4 regions of the Streptosporangium sp. NPDC049046 genome follow, and region 4 is predicted to be linked to each of the others. Evidence: riboswitches for the same ligand, from Rfam matches in the RefSeq annotation. Region 4 holds a riboswitch; each other region holds the start of a gene.
The links. Region 4 has a riboswitch for cobalamin ahead of AB0B96_RS08725 (CbtB-domain containing protein). Riboswitches for the same ligand answer to the same signal wherever they lie in the genome.

Region 1: linked by a shared signal. The riboswitch ahead of AB0B96_RS07885 (ribonucleoside-diphosphate reductase subunit alpha) and the one ahead of AB0B96_RS08725 (CbtB-domain containing protein) in region 4 are both predicted to bind cobalamin.
Region 2: linked by a shared signal. The riboswitch ahead of AB0B96_RS31995 (ABC transporter substrate-binding protein) and the one ahead of AB0B96_RS08725 (CbtB-domain containing protein) in region 4 are both predicted to bind cobalamin.
Region 3: linked by a shared signal. The riboswitch ahead of cobN (cobaltochelatase subunit CobN) and the one ahead of AB0B96_RS08725 (CbtB-domain containing protein) in region 4 are both predicted to bind cobalamin.

The regions. Positions count from the first base shown of each region.
Region 1 covers NZ_JBEZEZ010000004.1:332,122-336,271, reverse strand. The annotation lists gene glmS (glutamine--fructose-6-phosphate transaminase (isomerizing)) at 1-249, shown strand, start outside; gene AB0B96_RS07890 (tripartite tricarboxylate transporter substrate-binding protein) at 341-1,366, shown strand; cobalamin riboswitch at 1,371-1,572, shown strand; gene AB0B96_RS07885 (ribonucleoside-diphosphate reductase subunit alpha) at 1,685-4,075, shown strand; gene AB0B96_RS07880 (ribonucleotide-diphosphate reductase subunit beta) at 4,138-4,150, shown strand, end outside.
Region 2 covers NZ_JBEZEZ010000028.1:92,276-96,425, forward strand. The annotation lists gene AB0B96_RS31990 (iron ABC transporter permease) at 1-509, opposite strand, end outside; gene AB0B96_RS31995 (ABC transporter substrate-binding protein) at 506-1,717, opposite strand; cobalamin riboswitch at 1,884-2,065, opposite strand; gene AB0B96_RS32000 (hypothetical protein) at 2,314-2,871, shown strand; gene AB0B96_RS32005 (copper resistance protein CopC) at 3,004-3,624, shown strand; gene AB0B96_RS32010 (MFS transporter) at 3,635-4,150, shown strand, end outside.
Region 3 covers NZ_JBEZEZ010000014.1:143,692-147,841, forward strand. The annotation lists gene cobN (cobaltochelatase subunit CobN) at 1-2,213, opposite strand, end outside; cobalamin riboswitch at 2,450-2,645, opposite strand; gene AB0B96_RS21375 (precorrin-3B synthase) at 2,667-4,150, shown strand, end outside.
Region 4 covers NZ_JBEZEZ010000005.1:125,562-129,711, reverse strand. The annotation lists gene AB0B96_RS08735 (acyltransferase) at 1-869, shown strand, start outside; gene dop (depupylase/deamidase Dop) at 957-2,474, shown strand; cobalamin riboswitch at 2,594-2,724, shown strand; gene AB0B96_RS08725 (CbtB-domain containing protein) at 2,759-2,953, shown strand; gene AB0B96_RS08720 (CbtA family protein) at 2,961-3,701, shown strand; gene AB0B96_RS08715 (histidine phosphatase family protein) at 3,698-4,150, shown strand, end outside.

The DNA of each region.
Region 1 (4,150 bases), on a different contig from region 4:
CTGCTGGACAAGAACCTCACCACGCTGGGTGAGATCCGCGCCCGGGGCGGCCGGGTGCTCATGGTGGGCCACCGCGACGCCGACCCCAAGCTAGCCGACGACTGCGTCGTGGTGCCCAAGAACGAGACCGAGCTGGACCCGATCCTGCTCTCGATCCCGCTGCAGCTCTTCGCCTACCACGCGGCGGTGGCCCTGGGCCGCGACGTCGACAAGCCCAGGAACCTGGCCAAGAGCGTCACGGTGGAGTGAGCCCCGCGCCCTTTCCCTCCCCCCGTCTCGTCACAGATAGTGATGGGGTACTAACCTGTGGTATAGGGGGTTCTTGGGGGAAGGGGCGCTTATGCGCCGTAGGGGGTTTTTCGCGCTGGCGGCGGGGGTGCTGCTCGCCGCGGGGTGTGGCGCGAACGACGCCGGCTCGGTGGTGAAGCGCCTGCTCCTCCTCGAACCGACCGCCGACGGCCACGGCTGGGACAGGATCGCGGGCAGGCTGGCGACCGTCGCGGTCCAGGCGGGACTGGCGCGTACCGCGATGGCCGTCGAGCGGGGTGGCGCCCTGGGCTCCGCCCCTCGCGACGCGTTCGGTGCCTTCGGTGCCTTCGGTGGCCCCTTCGCGCGAGAGGGCAGGCTGCTCGTCACCGCGATGCCGATGGTGGCGGCCGCGGAGATCGCCAACACCGTCGCCGTGGTGAACGCCGCCACTCCCATCGCCCGCCTGGTCGGCGACTGGGCGGTCCTGGTCGTCCCCGCCGACTCCCGCCTGCTGACCTTCGAGGACTTCGCCGCGGGGTTGCGCCGGAACCCGGCGGGGCTCGCGGTCGGCGGCCGGTCGGAAGGGGGCTCCGAGCACGTGCTCTACGGCATGATCGGCAAGTGCCTCGGGGTGGACACCCGGCTGCTGGAGTATGCCGGATACCTCACCCCCGAGGACGCCGTGGAGGCGCTCCAGGTGGGCCAGGTGGCGGCCCTGCTGGGATCGGCGCGTGCCCTGCGCTCCGAGATCGCCGCGGGCCGTATGCGGCCCCTGGCGGTCTCCTCCGGCGACCGGATCGACGGGATCGACGCGCCGACGCTCAGAGAGGTCGACGTCCGGCTGGAGTACAGCGACTGGTGCGGCCTGCTGGGGCCCAAGGACATGAGCCCGGAGGACAGGGACGCCGCGATCGCCCTGTGCGACAGGCTCGACGCCGCGCCACGCTGGCGCTCCCTGTGCGCGGCCCACGGCTGGAGCCGGGTCTATCTCAGCGGCGACGACTTTCGCCAGTGGCTCGCCACCGAGACGGCCCGCGCCCGCGGTGTGCTTCACGAGCTCGGGCTACTGAAGTCCTCCGACACAACCTGTTGGGGTAGTTGCGTCAGGCGCCCCTAGATGTAGGATCCTGCTCGTTGCTGGTTCGCCCCGCAGGGGGCGAGGCAAGAGGGAACCCGGTGAGATTCCGGGACTGCCCCGCAGCGGTGAACGGGAACGAAAGCCGTCATTGAGCACTGGGTGATCCATACCTGGGAAGCGACGGCCGGTAGGCATGCGCGTTGCGCCCGTGAGTCCGAAGACCTGCCGGTGACGTGAATGTCCAGGGCCTCGTGGGAGGGCCCGCGGAACGAGGCGATCCGGCGTGCCCGGGATCGCTCGCGGACGCGTGCCATCCGGCGGAGCCTGTGGCGAGTCCGATCGAGCGAGGGGCACCAGGTGACACAGGCATTGGCGGAGACCGCGACGGGGAGCACGGCGGCGACCGCGACGGGCGACAGCGGCGTCGAAGGCGCGGTGGTGACCGCGACGGGCCATGGCGGCACGGGAAACACCGGGAACGCGCGGAGCGCCGCGGTGGCCGCGACGGGCGACGACGGCGCCGGGAGCATCGGGAGCGCCACGGACGCCCGCAGGCTGGCCATCGACGAGGCCGCCGCCCGGGTGATCACCGATCCCGAGAACTCCAGGGTCGCCGCCGCGATGCTGGCCGAGCTGATCGCCGACGAGGCCGCCGAGCACGGCGTCCGCGCCTTCTCCGAGTCCGTCGCCGCGACCCACGAGGCGGGGCTGGTCGCCGACGGGCTCGCGAGGTTCGTGTCCGCCCACGCCGCGGTCCTGGACGCGCTGGTCGATCCGGAGGCGGACGCCAGGTTCGAGTACTTCGGGCTGCGCACCGTCTACGACCGCTACCTGCTGCGCCACCCGAGGACCCGCAAGGTCCTGGAGCGCCCGCAGCACTTCTTCCTGCGGGTGGCCTGCGGCCTGGCCGAGACCGTCGAGGAGGCCGCCGAGCTGTACGCGCTCATGGCCACCCTGTCCTACCTGCCCAGTTCGCCCACGCTGTTCAACTCGGGCTCGCGCAGGCCCCAGCTCTCCTCGTGCTTCCTGCTCGACTCGCCCCGCGACGAACTGGAGTCCATCTACGAGCGCTACGGGCAGGTCGCGCGGCTGTCGAAGTACGCGGGGGGCATCGGGATCGCCTGGACCAGGGTCCGCTCGCGGGGCTCGCTGATCCGGGGCACCAACGGACACTCCAACGGCATCGTGCCCTGGCTGCGCACGCTCGACTCCAGCGTCGCCGCGGTGAACCAGGGAGGCCGCCGCAAGGGCGCGGCCTGCGTCTACCTGGAGCCCTGGCACGCCGACGTCGAGGAGTTCCTGGAACTGCGCGACAACACCGGCGAGGAGGCCCGCCGCACGCACAACCTGAACCTGGCCAACTGGATCCCCGACGAGTTCATGCGCCGGGTCGAGGCCGACGGCCTCTGGTCGCTGTTCGACCCCAAGGAGGTCCCGCACCTCACCGACCTGTACGGCGCCGCGTTCGACGACGCCTACCGGGCCGCCGAGGCCGAGGGCCGCTTCACCCGGCGGATCCCCGCCCGCACCCTGTACGGGCGGATGATGCGCACGCTCGCCCAGACCGGCAACGGCTGGATGACCTTCAAGGACGCGGCGAACCGTACCTCCAACCAGACGGCGAGGCCCGAGAACGTCATCCACCTGTCGAACCTCTGCACCGAGATCCTGGAGGTCACCGGCGACGCCGAGACCGCCGTCTGCAACCTCGGCTCGATCAACCTCGCCGCCCACCTGTCAGGGGACCTCGAGGACGGGATCGACTGGGCGCGGCTGCGCGCGACGGTCCGTACCGCGGTGCGGTTCCTCGACCGGACCATCGACCTGGGTTTCTACCCGACTCCCGAGGCGGAGGCGGCCAACCGGCGGTGGCGTCCGATCGGGCTCGGCCTGATGGGCCTGGCCGACGTGCTGTTCGCGCTGCGGCTGCCGTTCGACTCGCCGCGCGCGCTGGAGCTGTCCACCCGGATCTCCGAGGAGATCGCGCTCGCCGCCTACCGGACCTCCTCGGACCTGGCCGTCGAGCGTGGCCGCCATCCCTCGTACGAGGAGACCAGGGCCGCCGCCGGGGTGCTGCACCCCGACCACTACGGGGCCGCGACGTCGGCCGCGTGGACGGAGCTCAGGGGGCGGATCGCGGAGACCGGCCTGCGCAACTCGCTGATGATCGCGATCGCGCCGACGGCCACGATCGCCTCCATCGCCGGCTGCTACGAGTGCATCGAGCCGCAGGTCTCCAACGTCTTCAAGCGCGAGACCCTCTCGGGGGAGTTCCTCCAGGTCAACCGCTATCTCGTCCGCGACCTCCAGGCCCGCGGCCTGTGGACGGCGCCGATCCGCGACGCGATCAAGCGCGCCGACGGCTCGGTCCAGGACATCCCCGAGATCCCCGCCGACCTGCGGCTGCTCTACCGGACCGCCTGGGAGCTGCCGCAGAAGGCGCTGATCGACCTGGCCGCCGCGCGCACCCCGTACATCGACCAGTCGCAGTCGCTGAACCTCTTCATGGCCACGCCGACCATCGGCAAGCTCTCCTCGATGTACGCCTACGCGTGGAAGTCGGGCCTGAAGACCACCTACTACCTGCGCTCGCGCCCGGCCACCCGGATCGCGCAGGCCACTGTGGCGGCCCCGGCGGAACGGGCCGCGGCCGAGCCCGGGGCGGTGTCCGGGGTCGTGTCCGAAGTCGTGTCCGAGGCCGTCGCCTGCTCCCTGGAGAACCCCGAGTACTGCGACGCCTGCCAGTAGCCGTCCGGTCCGTCGACAGCCCTCAGCAGTCCTCAGCAGCCTTCAGAAAGGCGATTCTTCCGATGTTGCTCGACC
Region 2 (4,150 bases), on a different contig from region 4:
AGCAACGTCACCACCGACCTGACCCGCCGCGACAGCACCAGCACCAGCCCCAGCACCGTGGCCGCACCTGCCGAGGCGGCCACCACCACGCCCGCGCGGCCCAGGCCCGCGATGCCCGCGGTGAACGCGCCGGCCGCGCCGCCCCACCCGATGATCACCAGCGCCACGCCCAGGCTCGCCCCCGAGCTCACCCCCAGGATGTACGGCTCGGCCAGCGGGTTGCGAAACAGAGTCTGCAGCTGTACTCCCGAGACCGACAGGGCCGCTCCGGCCAGGGCCGCGGTGATGGCGCGCGGCAACCGTACCGTCCAGATGATCTCCTGAACCCCCGGGTCCGCGCCGGTGTCACGCACCAAGGCGAGCAGTGCCTGGTTCAGCGGGATCGAGGTCGAGCCGAGCAGGACCGCCAGCGCGAACGCCAGCGGCACCGCGACCCCGATGACGGCCAGAACGACGCTCCGGCGGCGCCGGGCCGCCGCCGGAACACCCGCGAGGGCCAGAGCCGTCACTTGGCCAGCTGCTGGTAGAAGGTGAAGGCGTGCCCCGGCGCGAGGTCGGGATGCAAGATCGCTACCAGGTCGGCCAGGATCAGGTCCGGGTGGCCGACGCCGCGCTCGTAGAAGTCGTTGCCGCCCCCGGGGCCGAGCGTCCTGTTCGCCGACCAGAGGCTTCCGGACTCGAACGCGCCGAACTTGGCGTAGCGCGGGTCGGCCTTCTCCACATCGGCCAGGCTCTTCCACTCGTTCACGGCGGCCAGCCACACCTCGGCGTCCTTGGCCTTGGACAGCACAGCCTCCAGGTCCAGGGTGGTGCTGCCGGGGCCCGGCGTGTCCGCCCACGGGTAGGTGCCGCCCGCGTCCTTGATCAGCCCCGCGACGTAGCTGCCGCCGTTGGGCACCGACCACTGCCCCTCGTACATCTGGCCCGGCAGCACGGTGACCGGTGCGGCGGCCTTGGCCTTGGCGGCCAGGGCGGTGTAGTCGGTCTCGACCTTGCCGAACACCTCACCGGCCTTGGCCTCGGTACCGGTCAGCGCGGCCATCACCTTGATCCACTCGGCGCGGCCCAGCGCGGTGGACTCCAGCCATTCCGCGTTGGCCACCACCGTGATCCCGGCCTGGCGCAACGGGCCGTAGGCCTTGTCCTCGGTGCCGCCGCTCATCAGCACGTCCGGCTTGGCGGCGATCACCTTCTCGGTGTCGACTTCCTGACCTTTGGCGTACTCGGTGATCTTCCCGGCCTTCACCTGGGCCAGTACCTGGGGGGAGGCGATGTACCCGGCCGACGAAACACCGGTGAGCCGCTCCAGCACGCCCAGGTCGGTGATGAACGGCAGGTGGGTGGTCGAAGCGGAGAACAGCCGCTCGATCGGGGTCTCGACGGTGACCGCCGCGGCCAGTTCGCCGGTGAGCGCGGGAGCAGGGGTGCCGCACCGCACCAGCACGTAGGTCTCCGGTTTGGCGCCGGGGGCGGGCTGCTTGACGGTGAGGACCTGATAGTTCTTGGCGTAGGTCAGCGTGAAGTTCGTCGCGTGCTCCACCTTCTGCTTGACCGGGAAGTAGTCCTCAGCGGCGTCGAAGCTCGTGACGCAACGGCCCTCGGCCGAAGGCGGTGCCGCCGAAGCGCTCGGTGAGCCCTGCGGCGCGGGGGCGCCGCAGGCGGTGGCGGTGAGCAGGATGGCGAGCAGCACGCCGGTGATCGGGCGGGGGATGCCCATAGGTGGTCTCCTGGAAACTGGCCGCGGCCACCGTTCCTCGACGGCTGCCGCGACGGGCGAGAGGCCGGATCACCAGGAGAGTCCTGCACGACGGGCAGGCTGAAGGGCCCTATAGCGGGAGAACCGCATGACGGCCACCGTCCTCTCTTGGGGAGATCCGCCCCATTTCGTGAGGAGGCGACAGCGTGAGTCTCCTGGCTCTCGGGTCGATGCTCCTCCCGGCCTTCCCACCCGCACGCGGGCAGTGGCCTGTTCGGGATTCACTCGCCGATCACAGTGGCGGGACCGCACCGGATTCACACCGGCTTCCTCGTTCCGCCGTCGCCTACGCCGACCATGTTCGCACAACCACCATTAACGACAAGCCCCCGACCGGTTCGTTCAGTGATCGTTGCAACGGCGTCCGGGACCGCACGCACGGCCGCCATGGGAAACGAGGCGCTCTTCGCATGACCGTCCCGCGTTTCGGGTGAACGGCGGGAGCCGTTCCCACGTATGTCCGGGTATGAGATTCACGCACCCGGCCGCGACGGCCTGAGGCATGATCCGCTGTCCCGGTCTTCTCGGCGAGCCACCCGGCTGACAGGATGTCCTTTGTGACCCCTACGGTGTCGGCGCTGCGCGTGCCACGAGCCGTCGTCTTCGCGACGATGTGCCTTGTGGTCTCCGCGGGCGGCCACGCGCTGGCCGGGGGCGGCCTGATCCCGCCGCACGTGGCCGTTCTGGGCGCACTGATCGCCTTCTGCGTGGCGTACGCGCTCAACGGGCGCGAGCGCGGTGTGGAGGTCGTGCTCGGCGCGACCATCGGCGCGCAGATCCTGCTGCATGAGCTGTTCAATCGCGCCGCGCCCGCGCCGCAGGCGATGTCCTCCGCCGAGCACGGCCATTCCGGCCTGGGCATGACGATGATCCATCTCGCGGTGGCGTTGGGCACCGGCTGGTGGCTGCACAGAGGCGAGAGCGCCCTGTGGCTGATGATCCGCCTGTACGGCGGGCCGAGGCCGCTGATCCGGCTGTTGTTCGCCGTCCCCGCCGAGGTGGCGTCGCCGGTGTGGCGGGCCGTTCCGGCCGCCGATGTCCGGCCGTACGGCGGCTGGGAAATCCTGCCGGTGCTGCGGCGGCGCGGCCCACCCGCGCCGCGACACGCCGGCTGAAGGACCTGGAGGAAGGGTCCGGAGGGCGGCGTGCCCCCGTGACCAGACGCCCTCCTTTTTCGCTGGAGGCGTTCCTTCCGTTTCGCCGGTCTGTGCCAAGGGCACGGCCGGAGGTCCCTTCTGGAGTCCACGATGGCGTCCCTGCCACGATCCGTCCGCACGACCGTTGTCACCGCCCTGTGTTGCGCCATATTCGTCCTGCTCGGCGCACCCGCCGCGCTCGCCCACGACCGTCTCAAGAGCAGCTCTCCCGCCAAGGATGCCAAGGTCTCCGCCGTCGAACGGATCAGGCTGGAGTTCAGCTCTCAGGTCCGCTTCCCAGCGGTCGCGCTGCGCACGGCGAGCGACACGATCATCGACATCGGCAAAGCGAAGGTCGCAGGTGACACGGTCACCTCCGACGTTTCGGCGCCTCTGGACCCGGGTGACTATGTGATCGCTTGGCGGGTGGTCTCCTCCGACGGTCACCCGATCGAGGGGGAGACTCCCTTCATCGTGACCGCCCCGGCGACACCGTCCGCGAAGGCCGCGCCGACCGTCGCGACCACACCGGTGCCGGAGCCGACGGCTTCAGCGTCCGCACCGGTGGTCGCGCAGCCCGTTTCGCCTGGCCCCGCTTCCGCCACCGGCGAGCAGGAGAACGCCGGGAGCCTGCCGGGCTGGATCTGGGTCGCACTCGCCGCGATCGTGGCCATCGGCGCGGGCATCTGGTTGCAGGCCTCTCGCCGAGGCCGTTCCGGCGGCGCGGAGTGATCCGCCGGCCATGCCCGCGCACCTGACGTTACGTCTCGCCCGCGCCGCGGCCTTCGCCGTGGTGTGCCTGGGGCTCGGTGTGCTCGCCCACGTGTCCGGCGGGGGCGTCGTCTCCGCACCGGCGGCGGCGTGCGCCTTGGCGCTGGCGTTCCTGGTGGCGCTGCCCGCGACCGGCGGTGAACGCGGCCTGGGCGTGATCTGGCCGTTACTGGCAGGCACGCAGGTGGCGTTGCACCTGCTTTTTTCCACGGTTCACCTCATCGCGCCGCTGGCCGAGGTCGGCGGGCACGCGCATTCCGGTTCCGGGCTGGTCCCCGGGCTGGGCATGGTGGTGGCGCACGGCTGGGCGGGAGCGCTGGCCGCTTTGTGGCTGGCGCGCGGCGAGGCCGCGCTCTGGGCGGTGCTGCGCCGCCTCGCCGTCCGGCTGTTCCGGTTGCTGAGGGTCCGGTGTAGCCAGACGGCCGCGCCTGCCCGCCTATGGCGTACGACTTCCCTCGCACCGCCGCTCCTGCGGTCCGCGCTATTG
Region 3 (4,150 bases), on a different contig from region 4:
GCGGCCGGGTCCCAGCCGCGGTGTTCCATCGCCTCGACCAGGGCTCGGGCCAGGGTCTCGGCGTCGTCGACACCGATCCGTCCCGCGCTGCCGTCCTCGGCCAGGCCCAGTGCCTCGCGCAACCCGACGAGCGCCTCGCCACCCGCCCACATCTGCCGGGCGCGAAGCATGGCCAGGACCAGGTCGACGCGCGGCCCCCCTTCGGGGGCGGCTCCCAGCACGTGCAGGCCGTCGCGGATCTGAACGTCCTTGACCTCGCACAGCCAGCCGTCGATGTGCAGCAGGAAGTCGTCGAACTCGGCGTCGTGGGGACGGTCGGCGACCCCGAGGTCGTGGTCGAGCCTGGCGGCCTGGATGAGCGTCCAGATCTGGGCGCGGATCGCGGGCAGCTTGGCCGGGTCCATCGCCGCGATGGAGGCGTGCTCGTCGAGGAGCTGCTCCAGCCTGGCCATGTCCCCGTAGCTGTCGGCGCGGGCCATCGGCGGGACGAGGTGGTCGACCAGGGTGGCGTGGGCGCGGCGCTTGGCCTGGGTGCCCTCGCCCGGGTCGTTCACCAGGAACGGGTAGACGAGCGGCAGGTCGCCGAGCGCGGCGTCCGGGCCGCAGGAGGCCGACAGGCCCGCCGACTTGCCGGGCAGCCACTCCAGGTTGCCGTGCTTGCCCACGTGGACCACGGCGTGCGCGCCGAAGCCGTCGGCCAGCCAGCGGTAGGCGGCCAGGTAGTGGTGGCTGGGCGGCAGGTCGGGATCGTGGTAGATCGCGATGGGATTCTCGCCGAAGCCGCGCGGCGGCTGCACCATGACCACCACGTTGCCGGAGCGCAGCGCGGCCAGCACGATCTCGCCCTCGGGATCGCGTGAGCGGTCCACGAACAGCTCGCCGGGCGCCGGGCCCCAGTGCTCCTCCATCCGGGCGCGCAGGTCCGCGGGGAGGGTGGCGTACCACTCGGCGTACCGGCTCGCCGCGATGCGCACCGGGTTTCCCGCGAGCTGTTCCTCGGTGAGCCAGTCCTGGTCCTGCCCGCCCGCGGCGATCAGCGCGTGAATGAGCGCGTCGCCGTCCTGCCCGCTCACCCCGGGCAGCTCGTCCTCGGCGCCGATGTCGTAACCGCGCTCGCGGAGCGCGGCCAGCAGCCTTACCAGGCTGGCCGGGGTGTCCAGGCCGACGGCGTTGCCGATGCGCGCGTGCTTGGTGGGATAGGCCGACAGCATCAGCACCAGCCGCCGCTCGGCGGGCGGGATGTGCCGCAGCGCGGCGTGGCGCACCGCGATGCCCGCCACCCGCGAGGCCCGCTCGGGGTCGGCCACGTAGACGGTGAGCCCGTCCTCGTCGATCTCCTTGAAGGAGAACGGCACCGTGATGATCCGTCCGTCGAACTCGGGGATCGCGACCTGGGTGGCGGCGTCCAGCGGGGACAGGCCGTCGTCGTTCTCCTCCCAGGAGGCCCGGCTGCTCGTCAGGCACAACCCCTGCAGGATCGGCACGTCCAGCTCGGCGAGCGCGCCGACGTCCCATGCCTCGTCGTCCCCGCCCGCCGACGCGGTCGCCGGGCGGGTGCCGCCCGCGGCGAGCACGGTCACCACCAGGGCGTCCACCGTGCGCAGGACCTCCAGCAGGCCGGGTTCCGCGGTGCGCAGCGAGGCGCAGTACACCGGCAGCGCCCGCGCGCCCGCGTCCTCGATCGCCGAGCAGAGCACTTCGACGAAGGCGGTGTTCCCCGCCACGTGGTGGGCCCGGTAGTAGAGCACCCCGACGACGGGTCCGTCCTGGCCGCGCGTCTCGCGCGCGAGCGTTCCCCAGGTGGGGGTGGGCTCGGGCGCGGCGAACCCGTGGCCGGTGAGCAGCAGCGTGTCGGACAGGAAGTGATGCAGCTCGGTCAGGTTGGCCGGGCCGCCGTGGGCGAGATAGGCGTGCGCCTCGGCGCAGACCCCGCCGGGCACGGTGGACAGCTCCATCAGCTCGGCGTCCGGCGCCTGCTCGCCGCCGAGGACGACGACGGGCCGGGGTCCGGCGAGCAGCGCGTCCAGCCCTTCCTCCCAGGCGCGGCGCCCGCCGAGCAGGCGGACCACGACCAGGTCGGCGCCCTCCAGCAGCGGCGGGAGGTCGGCGGCGGTGAGTCTGGCGGGGTTGCCGAGCCGGTAGTCCGCGCCGCTCGCGCGGGCGCTCAGCAGGTCGGTGTCGGAGGTCGAGAGCAGCAGGATCACGCGCCACACCCCGGCAGAGGAGTGGCGGTACGGCCCGCGGGAGCCGCGATGCGGCGGGAGAGCGGCGACGTCGCGGTGTGACGCGGGAACGGCGGTGTCACCCCGTGATGCGGCGACCGCGATGCCGCGTCGTGATGGGAAGACCACGATGCCGCGTCGTAGCGGGGGAACGGCGATGTCGCGGTGTGGCGGGGGAACGGCGAAAAGCGCACGGAGCTTCCTCCCTCGGGGTCCTCGCCCCGGGTCGTCGTCGGCCACGACGGCTGGAGTCTCCTGGCTCCCGGATCGGTGCTCACCCCGGCCTTCCCGTCCTTCGTCGGACAGTGGCCCGGGTGGGGTTCGCTCCCCGGTTACAGTGGCGGGACCGCGCCGGATTCACACCGGCTTCCTCCCTTGCCGTCGCCATCGATGACACTACGGCAGTCCGGGGCATTGCAAGAAACTGGCATTAACATCCTCTGAGTGTCCATTGCCGACTTTTCCGGACGATCGCGACTCGACGCGTGCCCCGGGGCCCTCCAGGTCCACCCCGCCGCGGACGGCGGCCTGGCCCGCGTCCGCATACCCGGAGGTCGCCTCACCCCCTACCAGCTGCGCGAACTCGCCGACGCCGCCACGGCGTACGGCAACGGCGTCATCGAGCTCACCTCCCGGGCGAACGTCCAGGTGCGCGGTCTCGGGCCGGAGAATCCAGAAAGCGGTCCGGAAAACGGATTCGCCGCGCGGATGGCGAGAGCGGGCCTGCTGCCCTCGGCGACACACGAGCGCATCCGCAACATCCTCGCCTCCCCGCTGACCGGAGTGGACGGACCGGCCGAACCAAACGAACCCGGCAGACCGGCTGGATCGGCCGAACCAAACAAATTCGGCAGACCGAACAGACCAACCGGACCCCCCGAACCAAGCGGAATCAACGAGCCAAGCAGGCCGAGCGGACCGAACGGCGGGGATGCTCCGAACGGCACGAAAACGAACGGCCGTGGGATCGCCGACATCACCCCTCTGATCGGCGAACTGGATCGACGACTGTGTGCTCGCCCGGCCCTCGCCGCCCTGCCGGGACGGTTCATGTTCGCCCTCGACGACGGACGGGGAGACGTGGCCGGCCTGGGCGCGGACGCCACGATCCTGCCCACGGCGCCGGACGAGGCCGCGCTGCTCCTCGCCGGAACCGACACCGGCCTGCGCGTACCGCTCGACGAAGCCGTGACCGTCCTGCTCGCCGCCGCCGAGGCGTTCCTCGACGAACTGGCCACCCGGGACGTCACCGCCTGGCGGATCGCCGAACTTCCCGACGGGCCCTCCCGGATCGCCACCCGGGTGCGAACCGCTCTCGGACTCCCCGACACACCTCCCTTCGAGCCGGTGAGACCGCACGTCGTGACCTCCGGGCCGGTCGGCGTCATCGAGAGCACGGACCGGCGAGGGAACCGAACCGGCGTCACCGGAGAGACAGGTCCCGGAAAGGCCGCAGGCCACGGAGACAGGGACACGGACGGTCCAGGAAACGAGGGCACGCGGGTGGCGCTCGGAGTGGCGATCCCCCTGGGGCGGCTGACCTCCGCGCAGGCACTGCTGCTCGCCGACGCCGCCTCGGGCGGGGAGATCCGGCTCACGCCATGGCGCGGTGTGGTCCTGCCCGGCCTGGACCGCGCCGAGGTCACGGGCACGGCCGCCCGTCTGGAGGCCGCCGGGCTGGTCGTCGACCCCGCCTCCCCCTGGATCGGTGTGACGGCCTGCACCGGCCGCCCCGGCTGCGCCAAATCCCTCGCCGACGTCCAGGCCGACGCCGCCACCGCCATCGGCATGGCCCCGCCGTCCACGATGGGGCCGGGCACCGATACGCTCCCCGTGCACTGGGCGGGCTGCGCCAGGCGCTGCGGCCGCCCGAGGGGACGGGTCGCAGACGTGATCGCCACCGGTGACGGTTACCGCCTGGAACTGGA
Region 4 (4,150 bases):
ACCCCGCCTACTGGGTCAGCGTGGCCGTCACCGCCGCGGTGTACGGGCTGACCGCCGCCACGGCCCTGGACCCCAAGCTCAGCCTCGGCGAGTACGGGATCAACCTCACGATGCTCCAGCGGGCCCTCGGCGTCTACGACGCCAACGGCGTCTACTGGTCGCTCTGGGTGGAACTCCGCTTCTACGTACTGATCTCGATCCTGGTGATCTTCGGGGTGACGCTCAACCGCTGCCTGGTCTTCATGGGCGTCTGGCTGCTGGCGGCCGGGTTCTTCGCCGGGAGCGACGAGGCGTGGGTCGAGCTCGTGGTCATGCCCAAGTACGCGGCGTACTTCGTCGGCGGCATGGCGTTCTTCCTGATGACGAGGTTCGGTCCCAGACTCGTCCTGTGGTGCCTGGCCGGGATCAGCGGCGGCCTGGCCGTGAGCGCGGCGATCGACCGGGTGGCCGGGCGCGTCGAGAAGGTCGGCTACGCCGCGATGCCCGTGCCCGAGTGGGCCGTGGTCGCCACCGTGGTCGGTTTCTACGTGCTCATGGCCATGGTGGCGCTGGGATGGCTGGGATGGCTGCGCTGGCGCGGCCTGGTCGTCCTGGGCGCGCTCACCTACCCGCTCTACCTGTTCCACACCCCGGCCGCGGTCCTGATCGTCCCCGCGCTGCGGGACGTGCTGCCGCCCCCGCTGACCGCCCTGGTCACGGTGCTGGCCGCGACGGCGTTCTCCTATCTGGTGTACCGGGTGGCCGAGCGTCCGCTTCAGGAGTTCGTCAAATCCGTGCGGCGGAGAAGGGCCGCATCCCCGTCCCCGTCACAGCTCCCCGCGCTCTCCTCGATCCCCCTCGCAACGGGCGAAAAGGCTTCGGTGCCATAACTGTCCGACCACCGGGCATAGTGAAGGGTCTAGGGTCGGGAATAGATACCACGGAGAGAAACAGTCCCTGACGAACAGAGGGTGCGCATGACGGTACGGCGGGTGATGGGCATCGAGACCGAATACGGCATCTCCGTGCCCGGACAGCCGGGGGCCAACGCGATGGTGACCTCCTCTCAGGTCGTGAACGCCTATCTGGCGGCCTCGGCCGCCAGGGCACGGCGCGCGCGATGGGACTTCGAGGAGGAGAACCCGTTGCGGGACGCACGGGGGTTCGACCTCGCGCGGGAGGTGGCGGACCAGAGCCAGCTGACCGACGAGGACCTCGGCCTGGCGAACGTGATTCTCACCAACGGGGCCCGGTTGTACGTGGACCACGCCCATCCCGAATACTCCACACCCGAGTGCACCAATCCTCGGGCGGCGGTGATCTGGGACAAGGCGGGCGAACGGGTGATGCACGACGCGGCGGTTCGCGCCTCGGCGATGCCGGCCAACGCCCCGATCCAGCTCTACAAGAACAACACCGACAACAAGGGCGCCTCCTACGGCTGCCATGAGAACTACCTCATGCGCCGGGCCACCTCGTTCGCCGACATCGTCAGACACCTGACGCCGTTCTTCGTCTCCCGGCAGGTCGTCACCGGCGCGGGCAAGGTCGGCATCGGTCAGGACTCACGGGGCGAGGGTTTCCAGATCAGCCAGCGGGCCGACTTCTTCGAGGTCGAGGTGGGGCTGGAGACGACGCTCAAGCGGCCGATCATCAACACCCGGGACGAACCCCACGCCGACCCGGAGAAATACCGTCGCCTGCACGTCATCATCGGTGACGCCAACATGTCGGAGATCTCGACCTACCTGAAGCTGGGGTCCACCGCGCTCGTCCTGGCGATGATCGAGGACGGCTACTTCACCCGCGACCTCGCCGTGGACAACCCCGTCCAGGCCCTGCGCGCGGTCTCACACGACCCCACGCTCAAGTACGAGATCTCCATGCGCGACGGCCGCAAGCTGACGGCGGTGCAGCTCCAGATGGAATACCTGGAGCTCGCGCGAAAGTATGCCGAGGAGCGCAGCGCCAACGGCCTGGACGAGCCCACCAAGGACATCCTGGAGCGCTGGGAGTCGGTCCTCACCCGCCTGGCGGAGGATCCGATGCAGCTGTCCGGCGAGCTCGACTGGGTGGCCAAGCTGGAGCTTCTGGAGGGATACCGGACCCGTGACGGCCTTCCCTGGTCGCATCCGCGTCTGCAGCTCGTCGATCTCCAGTACTCCGACATCCGTCCCGACCGAGGGCTCTACAACCGGCTGGTCGCCCGGGGCCGCATGCAGCGCCTGGTGACCGAGGAGGAGGTCCAGAGGGCCATCGAGGTGCCGCCCAACGACACCCGGGCCTACTTCCGAGGCCGCTGCCTGAGCCAGTACAGCGAGTCGGTGGCCGCGGCCTCCTGGGACTCGGTCATCTTCGACATCCCCGGCCGTGAGTCGCTGCAGCGCGTCCCCACCCTTGAGCCGCTGCGCGGCACCAAGGCCCACGTGGGCGAGCTGTTCGACCGCTGCCGTACCGCCGCTGAGCTGGTGACGGCGCTCACCGGCGAGCAGTGACGTGCTGAGCGGGGCCTGAGAAGGGCCTGAGAGGGGGAGGTGGCCCGGCCGGGCCGCCTCCCCCTCTTCGCGCCTACCGGATCCCGTCAAACCGGACACCTGGATTGACGGGGGACGGAGATTCGGGATACGTTCCGGGTGCTTTGTGGCGGTGCGAGGGAAATCCGGTGAAATTCCGGTGCGGTCGCGCCACTGTAATCCGGCCCGCGAGGGCCGGGAGCCAGGTCACACTCGGCCGCCACCGACCTACGAAAAGGGACGCGTCAATCCCGGAGGAGGTGGCCGTGAGCCAGATCTCGGCACCGCACACCCAGCCCATCCCATGGCACTCGCTCACCCGCTGGCTGCTCGCCGTACCGGCGCTGCTGCTTCTCGCCTATCTGGTCACCTTCGACCAGGGGGCGATCTCCCAGGCGGGAAACTACCTGCACGAACTCATGCACGACGGACGTCACCTGCTCGGCGTACCGTGCCACTGAGCCGCAGGTGATCTCCAAACTCATCGTCCGGGGCCTCGTCGCCGGACTGCTCGCAGGGCTGCTCGCGGCCGTCTTCGCCTACACCGTCGGCGAACCACGCATCGACCAGGCCATCGCGCTCGAGGAGGCGGCCGCGGCCGCCTCCTCGGCCGAACCACACGACGACACCGGGACCGCCGCCCACTCCCACGACGAGGAGGAGGCCCTCGTCAGCAGGGACGGGCAGCGTTTCGGGCTCTTCCTCGCCCTCGGCCTGTACGGCCTGGCGATCGGGGGACTGTTCTCCCTCGTCTACGCGGCCGTACGCGGCCGGGCGGGACCTCGCTCGGAACCGGTGCTCGCGGTCACGCTCGCCGCCGCCGCGTTCACCTCCGTCGTCCTCATCCCTTTCATGAAATATCCCGCCAACCCACCGGCGGTCGGTGACCCGGAGACGATCGACCAGCGCACCGTGCTCTATCTGGTCGCCGTGGCCATCGGGATCCTCGCCGTCGCCGCCGGCACCGCCGCCCACCGCTACGCCTCGCGGAGTGAACCGTGGGTGCGCTGGCTGTCGGCGGGCGCCGCCTTCCTGGTCCCCGTCGTCGCGGCCTGGATCCTCCTGCCGGAGATCTCGGAGGTGCCCCAGGGCTTCCCCGCCGATCTCCTGTGGGACTTCCGGATCGCCTCGATAGGAACCCAGGCGGTCTTCTGGGCCGGTGTCGGCGCGCTGTTCGCCTTCGCCGCACGCAGGCGCGGCCCGGTGTGACGACCCCCTCGGGGGTCACCCGCCTGCTCCTGGTCTGCCACGCCTCCACCTCGGCGACGGCGCGGGCCGCGTTCCCCGTCGACGAACCACTCGACGAACGCGGCCTGCGCCGGGCCGAGAGGATGGCGCGGTACCTCGGCTGGGCAGACCCCGGTCCCGCGGCCTGCCCGGCCGAGCTGCGCTGCGTCCAGACGGCGGCGGCGCTCGGCCTGCGGGCGGAGCACGACCCGCTGCTCGCCGACTGCGACCACGGCCGCTGGAGTGGCATGACGCTCGGCGAGGTCGAGGCCGCGGAGCCCGAGGCGCTCGCCTCCTGGCTCGGCGATCCGGGCGCGGCGCCGCACGGCGGGGAGTCGATCACCGCGCTCCTCGCCAGGGTTTCCGGCTGGCTCGCCCTCCGTACTCCCGGCAGGGCCGTCGCGATCACCCATCCGGCGGTCATCCGTGCC